One region of the Vibrio kanaloae genome, then DNA from elsewhere that is predicted to be linked to it. Evidence: predicted binding sites of a transcription regulator. Region 1 holds the regulator's gene; the other holds the start of a gene.
What was found. The regulator CRP, encoded in region 1, controls carbon source genes, mostly activating them, when cyclic AMP is high. The targets are predictions, from matches to a motif close to TGTGANNNNNNTCACA.
Positions count from the first base shown of each region.

Region 2: the regulator CRP is predicted to act here: its motif matches at 1,206-1,221, upstream of OCV24_RS03130 (NupC/NupG family nucleoside CNT transporter).

Region 1 covers NZ_AP025497.1:303,114-307,590, reverse strand. The annotation lists gene OCV24_RS01370 (hydrolase) at 1-648, shown strand, start outside; gene OCV24_RS01365 (YheU family protein) at 768-980, shown strand; gene OCV24_RS01360 (phosphoribulokinase) at 1,058-1,927, shown strand; gene crp (cAMP-activated global transcriptional regulator CRP) at 2,168-2,800, shown strand; gene OCV24_RS01350 (DUF1338 domain-containing protein) at 2,905-3,696, opposite strand; gene astD (succinylglutamate-semialdehyde dehydrogenase) at 3,908-4,477, opposite strand, start outside.
Region 2 covers NZ_AP025497.1:644,970-649,446, forward strand. The annotation lists gene prfC (peptide chain release factor 3) at 1-100, shown strand, start outside; gene OCV24_RS03120 (DUF5363 family protein) at 213-368, shown strand; gene OCV24_RS03125 (TatD family hydrolase) at 349-1,161, shown strand; gene OCV24_RS03130 (NupC/NupG family nucleoside CNT transporter) at 1,366-2,628, shown strand; gene deoC (deoxyribose-phosphate aldolase) at 3,151-3,927, shown strand; gene deoA (thymidine phosphorylase) at 4,150-4,477, shown strand, end outside.

The DNA of each region.
Region 1 (4,477 bases):
TATCACTCAGGTGAAGTCGAAGACGCTCGCTTCTTCCTTAAACACCTTGATAGACAGTTTCCAAATAACCCAAAGGTTGCGGTTGGGATTTCCTTAGGCGGAAACATGCTAGCGAACTATTTGGTTGAATACGCAGATGACCCATTGCTGTCGGCGGCAACGATAGTTTCTGCACCTTTTGATCTTGCCTGTTGTTCAAGCCGCATTGAACGAGGTTTCTCCAAGATCTATAAGAAGTACCTGCTCAATTCACTCAAATCCAATGCGTTGAAAAAGGGTAATCTGCTAAAAGATCAACTCGGGATCACCGCTAAAGCGATCAAGAAAATTAATAAGCTATACGAGTTTGATGAACGGATTACTGCGCCCTTACACGGATTCAAAAACGCTCAAGACTATTATGCACAGTGCTCCGCTCTTCCTAAGCTCAATCAGATAAAACTACCGACTCAGATCATCCATGCTAAAGACGATCCGTTTATGACAGACGACGTGATTCCAAAGTTCGTGTTGCCTGACAACATCGACTATCGCCTATTTCAAAAAGGCGGCCATGTGGGCTTTATTACCGGCAGTACGCTCAAACCTAGATTTTGGTTGGAAGAAGCATTACCCGCCTACTATGAAAGTCTCCAAGATTCGGCATAATGCCCGGACGTTATAAAAATAAGCTTAGCCTTGGTAAAAAGGGGGAGTGATAATGTCACTAGACACACTCATCAACGTACCAATGAACATACTCATGAACATAAAAGAGAGAAGTATTTATGATCATCCCATGGCAAGACATCGCGCCAGAGACACTGGAAAACCTCATCAAAGAGTTCGTACTGCGTGAAGGTACAGACTACGGCGACGTAGAGGTTTCATTACAGAACAAGATTGACCAAGTGAAACATCAATTAGCCTCGGGAGAGGTCAGCATCGTGTTTTCTGAGCTACATGAAACCGTTGATATCCAAGTCATAAAACGCTTCTAGGCTGCGCTTAGAAAGGAGCCGTGTTATAGTAAAAGTCGATTGCTAACAAGTATGTTACTCAAACGACAAGGGTTGTCATGTCCGCTAAACATCCAATTATTGCGGTGACGGGTTCATCTGGAGCCGGCACCACCACTACCTCAGAAGCCTTCCGCAAAATGTTCAATATGATGGACGTGAAGGCCGCTTGGGTTGAAGGGGATAGTTTCCATCGCTTTACTCGACCAGAAATGGATGTCGAAATCCGCAAGGCACGCGCGCAAGGTAAGCACATCAGCTACTTTGGTCCACAGGCTAACGATTTTGGCGCATTAGAAGAATTCTTCCATCAGTATGGTAATGAAGGCACCGGTAAAGTACGGAGTTATCTGCACACCTTCGATGAAGCCGTGCCTTACAATCAAATGCCAGGTACCTTTACGCCATGGCAAGAGATCCCTGAAAATTCAAATGTGATGTTCTACGAAGGCCTACACGGCGGTGTAGTAGACGGAGACATCAACGTCTCTAAACATGTCGACCTGCTAATCGGTATGGTGCCAATCGTGAACCTTGAATGGATACAAAAATTCGTTCGTGACACACGCGATCGCGGGCACTCGCGTGAAGCAGTAATGGACTCAATTGTTCGTTCAATGGATGATTATCTTAACTACATTACTCCTCAATTTTCACGTACTCATATCAATTTTCAACGAGTTCCAACCGTAGATACATCCAACCCACTCAACGCCAAAGGGATCCCTAGTTTAGACGAGAGCTTCGTAGTTATACGTTTGCGTGGCATCAAAAACGTCGATTTCCCATACCTTTTGGCAATGATTGATGGCTCATTTATGTCTCGCCACAACACGCTTGTCGTGCCAGGAGGAAAAATGAGTTTTGCTATGGAGCTCATTGTAAGACCAATCCTGCAACAGCTCATCGAAACCGGAAAAATAGGTTAACGGTACGTCGTTCTTATTGATTACTTTTCATACCGTGATCATGTGCACAATTTTGCGTAAAAAATCGTAGCTTGGTCACGATTAAAATCAAGAAATAGTACCTGAAAAAGGATACTATTCTTAAACGAAACACAAGATAGCTTGCAGCACTCAACTAGTGCTCTTATCCTAACGAGTCAATCCAGGCTTAGCTAAAATACGGAAAGCAGCAAGCATACCCTGCAGAGGAAGTAAGATATTATGGTTCTAGGTAAACCCCAAACCGATCCAACATTAGAGTGGTTCCTTTCACACTGTCATATTCATAAGTACCCTTCAAAAAGTACTTTGATTCATGCTGGTGAAAAGGCAGAAACCTTGTACTACATTGTGAAAGGTTCTGTGGCAGTTCTTATCAAAGACGAAGAAGGTAAGGAAATGATTCTTTCTTACCTAAACCAAGGCGACTTCATCGGTGAGCTTGGCTTATTCGAAGAAGACCAAGAGCGTACTGCGTGGGTTCGAGCAAAATCTCCTTGTGAAGTTGCTGAGATTTCTTTCAAGAAATTCCGCCAACTTATCCAAGTGAACCCAGACATCCTGATGCGTCTTTCAGCGCAAATGGCAAGCCGCCTACAAGTAACTAGCCAAAAAGTTGGTGACTTAGCGTTCCTTGACGTAACCGGTCGTATCGCTCAAACGCTACTAAACCTAGCGAAACAACCCGATGCAATGACTCACCCTGACGGCATGCAAATCAAGATCACTCGTCAAGAAATTGGCCAGATCGTTGGTTGTTCTCGTGAGACAGTAGGTCGTATCTTGAAGATGCTAGAAGAGCAGAACCTAATTTCTGCACACGGTAAAACTATCGTGGTATACGGCACTCGTTAATCTCGATTAGCTGAGCCAAAAATTTGAAAGCCACCAAATGCAAATTTGGTGGCTTTTTTTGTTTTTTGAAGATGCGAGAGCGTTACGAAATAGAGCTTCGTCCGTTAACCGTTGGTGCTTTCAAAAATCTTGTCAGCCGATGCTGCGACAAACCCGGTATAAAGCTCACCATTCGCCATCGCATAGCGCTTAGCAAACTCATAGAAGCCACCAGGAATCGTCTCATTGCCTTCAACAAATGAAACTGGGACTTTATCTGCCATTGTTGATGATTGTTCTAATAAGACCTCTGGAGAGCCTTTAACCTCACCTCCAGACGCATTGATAGTGAATCCCGACTCATTCAGATAGTCATTCACGGCCTGCACTTCATCGAATTTATTAAGTTGGTTCACACTCACCGTAAAGTGGTTAGCTCCATATCCATGAGCCGCTAACCAAGACGCGTATTCACTCTCTTTTGCTAGCACTTGGAAATCTGCGAAGCTCAAATCCCAGAGACGACCACCAAACAAGAATTCATGACCTTGAAGCTGACTTGCATCAACTTGCTCAACCAACTTAGCAACGATCTGTTGCAACTCACTTGAGCACTCTTCTACCTTCAATTCACTAATGAACACTTTCGGCTGTTTTGGATCTGGATGCTCGTAATGCTTAGCAACTAGCTTCTTGCTCTCAAACAGGTAATCGCCACACGCTTTATAACCTAACTCAAGGAAAGGCTTAGCCAGCGTTTCAATTCCCAGCGGAGCTACATTGAAAGTACGCAGTGCAATATGATCATTAATCAGCGCTTCGTCTTCTTTTAGCAACTGGTGTACTTTCTCAGCCGATGGGCACAGCCTGTGAATGTAATCATCCCATAGTGATTTAAATAGTAGATCGGGCGTCATGGTGACTCCTTGTCAGAGATTCTAGCAAGCTAGTAATTTGGATTAGAAAGGGAGAGGCTGAGACACAAAGTCAGCAGCCATCAGCCTGTGACATACTTGTTCTATTATTATCTACCGCCCAATCTAGGTGTCAGGCGTGATGGAAAAGGAAGCGATAACACCACTTCCCTATTTCCAGTTTAACGAATGAGCTTAGTACTCATAGCCTAAATTACAGCTCAAGACCCGGGCTAAATGTCGCGGGCAATTGAGTTTCGTCACCTTCCATTGAAGCCATAGGATAAGCACAGTAGTCAGCCGCATAGTAAGCACTAGGGCGTAAGTTACCTGAAGCACCCGGACCACCAAATGGTGCATCACCACTGGCGCCTGTTAGCTGACGGTTACGGTTCACAATACCCGCTCGAATATGGTCAACGAAGTATTCCCATTCAGAATCATCTGTTGATACTAAACCAGCAGATAAACCAAAGCGTGTGTCGTTAGCTAACTCAACCGCTTGCTCTAGTGACTGGTAGCGAATTACTTGTAACAATGGACCGAAGTATTCTTCATCTGGCAGTTCTGCAATGTGGGTTGCATCGATAATACCCGGAGTCACAAACGCCGCTTGACCCGCTTTTGCTTCTACTAGGCTGACACCACCTAGCGATTGCAAGTTAGCTTGCGCGTCTAAAATAAACTTAGCTGCTGCTTCAGAGATCTGTGGGCCCATGAATGGTGCTGGCTCAGCGAAAGGCTGATCAACACGAATCTTTTGAGTTGCTGCAACAAGCTTATC
Region 2 (4,477 bases), 340 kb from region 1:
TGGTGATAACCTATCTTACATTGCACCAACTATGGTGAACTTGAACCTAGCGTCTGAACGTTTCCCTGACGTTCAATTCAGAGCGACGCGCGAACACTAATTTCTCAGCACTCTATTCGAGTTAAACAAAAACGTCTATTGTTCTGCAGTAGGCGTTTTTTTATGCGTGTCATTGGAAGTTATAGGTTATAGGTTATAGGTTATAGGTAAGTATGCTGAGTTGGATGAAATCTTGGATTAAGAAATACGATAAGTGGTGCGAAGAACTTGGTTTAACGCCAGAGAATAAGCGCAGCTGTGTGGCCTATCGCCGTGAACCTCAAGGACAACATGCAGAGATTAGGAAAGATGACAAAGGAATTAAGTAGTTTTCCGTTGTTTGACACTCATTGCCATGCGGACTTTGAAGCCTTTGGCCAAGGTTTTGTACTTGAGCACAGTATTGACGGTTACCTGCAAGAAGCGAAACAAGCACACGTCGGGAAGCTACTCATTCCTTCTATTGGTCATAGTAACTGGAGGAAGATTGATGAAATTGCTCAAGCTCATCCTAATGTTTATTATGCTTTAGGTTTCCATCCTTACTTCTTGGACCAAGCTGATGACAATCAGTTTTCAGAGCTTCGCCAGTTGCTCTCTTTAAGGTCAAATCAATGTGTTGCGATAGGTGAGTGCGGACTCGACTTTTTTGTGGATGTAGATCGAGAGAAACAAGAGCGCTTTTTCATTCAGCAAATCGAGCTTGCTAAGGAGTTCGAGTTGCCTTTAATTATCCACGAGAGAAAGTCTTACAACCGACTAATTGAACTATTGAAACAACAAAGGTTCACTTTGGGTGGGGTAATTCATGGTTTTTCAGGGAGTGAACAGCAAGCTTTGGTGTGGATTAAGCTCGGTTTTTATATTGGTGTTGGTGGAACGATTACTTACCCAAGAGCACAAAAAACGCGTACAACCATCGCAAAACTGCCTCTAGAATACTTGGTGTTGGAAACTGATGCTCCGGACATGCCAACGTATGGTAATCAAGGAGGTGTTAATCATTCCAAACATTTAGTTACGATATCAAATGCGCTTTTTTTGATCAGAAAAGAATCAAAGCAATCGATTGCAGCACAGGTTTGGAAAAATAGCCATCTTGCATTCGGTATACGTGAGTAAAATCGAAAGTTTTTGTTTATCGTTTGCGCGAATTACACTTATATCGTGATTGGCCTCACATTTGTGTGTGAATGATACATAAATCTTATACGAAAGTGTGAGGGCGGCATTACTTTATTAGTGGTCGCATGAGTATAATTGCCTCCGCTTTATAGCCCCATTTTGTAACACGCCAATAAATAACTAATAAGGAAGTCATAAACTATGAGCCTGTTTATGAGCCTCGTCGGAATGGTTGCACTGATTGCAATCGCAGTACTACTATCTGACAATCGCAAAGCTATTAATCTAAGAACCGTGGGTGGTGCTTTCGCTATCCAATTCGCACTTGGTGCATTCGTACTTTACATCCCTTGGGGTCGTGATCTACTTGCAGGTTTCTCTGCTGGTGTAGCAAACGTGATCGACTATGGTAAAGACGGTACTGGTTTCCTATTCGGCAGCCTAGTTAACTTCTCAGTTGACGGTATCGGTTTCATCTTTGCTTTCCAAGTTCTACCGACTCTGATTTTCTTCTCTGCACTTATCTCTGTACTTTACTACATTGGTATAATGCAAGTTGTAATCAAAGTGCTTGGTGGTGGTCTTCAGAAAGCTCTAGGTACTTCTCGCGCCGAGTCTATGTCTGCAGCAGCAAACATCTTCGTTGGTCAAACTGAAGCACCTTTAGTTGTTCGTCCATTTGTTCCTAAAATGACTAACTCTGAACTATTCGCAGTAATGTGTGGTGGTTTGGCTTCTGTAGCGGGTGGTGTACTAGCAGGTTACGCATCTATGGGTGTACCTCTAGAGTACCTTGTTGCAGCGTCATTTATGGCAGCACCTGGTGGTCTACTATTCGCTAAAATCATCAAGCCAGAAACAGACACACCAGACGATACCATCGCTGATGATATTGACGGTGGTGATGACAAACCTGCAAATGTTATCGACGCAGCAGCAGGTGGTGCATCAGTTGGCCTACAACTAGCACTTAACGTTGGTGCTATGCTACTAGCATTCATCGGTCTGATTGCTCTAATCAACGGTATGCTAGGTGGCATCGGTGGTTGGTTCGGTATGGAAAATCTAACCCTAGAACTTCTTTTAGGTTGGATCTTTGCACCGCTAGCATTCATCATCGGCGTTCCATGGGAAGAAGCAACTATCGCTGGTTCTTTCATTGGTCAGAAAACGGTTGTTAACGAATTCGTTGCATACCTGAACTTCGTACCATACGTTGGTGAGAACGCTCAAGTTGTTGCAGCAACTGGTCAAGTGATGTCTGAGAAGACTCAAGCTATCATCGCATTCGCACTATGTGGTTTCGCAAACCTTTCTTCAATTGCGATTCTTCTAGGTGGTCTAGGTGGTATTGCACCAAGCCGTCGCCACGACATCGCACGTATGGGTGTTAAAGCGGTAATTGCTGGTACTCTATCTAACCTGATGGCAGCAACAATTGCTGGCTTCTTCCTGTCTTTCTAATTAGTTAGAAATAGATATATAGACGCCATCATAATATCGCCCCGTAGCAAGAAATTGCTGCGGGGCTTTTTTGTTTTTAGGCCTAGTGATTTTGAGTACTAACATGAGTGAATGCTTGGAGTCGAAAATGGGTCTAGAATGTTTTTTTGAGATACAAACCGTTTGCGTTCTAAGGAGCACTACAATTTATTGATGGATACCTATAATGTATAAGCTTAAGGGATAGGATGTCTCTTGTTGGCAAGAAAGTAACCGCGAGATCGATTCTAGCGTTATTCTTTTGGGATTTAGCCAAACTTAGCGATACGCTATAGATGTTAGACACAACATGACTGATTTGTTGTGCCATAGACCAAACTGGTACTGTGCGGTGACAAGGATTGCAATTGATAACGAAAGTTATCAAGTCTTCAGGGAACCAAGTCCGTTCATTTGTGGCTACTGAGCATCACTAAAATATCCATCTATACTGGGTGGATGGCAAAGTAGTTAACTATTTGAATATATTGATCGGAGATAGAAATGAGCGATTTAAAAGCAGCAGCTCTACGTGCACTTAAACTTATGGATCTAACAACGTTGAATGATGACGATACTACTGAGAAAGTAGTGGCGCTTTGTCATGATGCGAAGACTGCAGTAGGCAACACAGCTGCAATCTGTATTTACCCTCGCTTTATCCCAGCCGCTAAGAAAGCGTTGCGTGAGCAAGGTACTCCAGAAGTACGCATTGCGACTGTAACTAACTTCCCTCATGGTAATGACGACATCGAAATTGCTGTTGCAGAAACAAAAGCAGCGGTAGCGTACGGCGCAGACGAAGTTGACGTAGTATTCCCATACCGTGCTCTTATTGCTGGCAACGAAGAAGTTGGTTTTGAGCTAGTTAAGCAATGTAAAGCCGCTTGTGGTGACATCACGCTTAAAGTGATCATCGAAACCGGTGAGCTGAAAGAAGAAGCACTGATCAAGAAAGCTTCTCAAATCTGTATCGAAGCGGGTGCAGACTTCATCAAAACTTCAACAGGTAAAGTGCCAGTAAACGCGACTCCAGAGTTCGCGCGCATGATGCTTGAAGTTATTCGTGATATGGGCGTTGCTAAAACAGTGGGTTTTAAGCCAGCTGGTGGCGTACGTACTGCTGAAGATGCAGCACTATACCTAGCAATGGCTGATGAGCTACTAGGCGCTGAGTGGGCAGACAACATGCACTACCGTTTTGGTGCGTCAAGCCTATTAACTAACCTTCTTAATACATTAGAAGTGACAGACGAAACTGCTGATCCAGCAGCATACTAATTTACTCGTCATATTTGACGCCGCAGCGTTGTTGACTGCGTAAGTTCATCCTAATCACATAGAGCCTCTATGCTCATAGGAATGAACTAACTGGCCGCCTAACTGCAACGCCAAATATTTAGAGTATTGAACATAATAAGTCTGTTTGATGGAGTGGCGTTAAGTCACTCCATATTACCTCTTTCCCTACAAATCATACTCACTAGAGTTTGGGAGGCACTAATGTATCTACCCCAAGAAATTATTCGCAGAAAACGTGACGGTGAAGTCCTAACAGCTGAAGAAATTAACTTCTTCATTCAAGGTGTCGCTAAAAACACGGTTTCTGAAGGCCAAATTGCAGCATTCGCAATGGCTATCTTCTTTAACGAAATGACAATGCCAGAGCGTATCGCACTAACATGTGCAATGCGAGATTCAGGCATGGTGATTGACTGGAGCCACATGAACTTTGATGGCCCAATCGTTGATAAACACTCTACTGGTGGTGTTGGTGACGTAACTTCTCTGATGCTTGGCCCTATGGTGGCAGCATGTGGCGGTTTCGTTC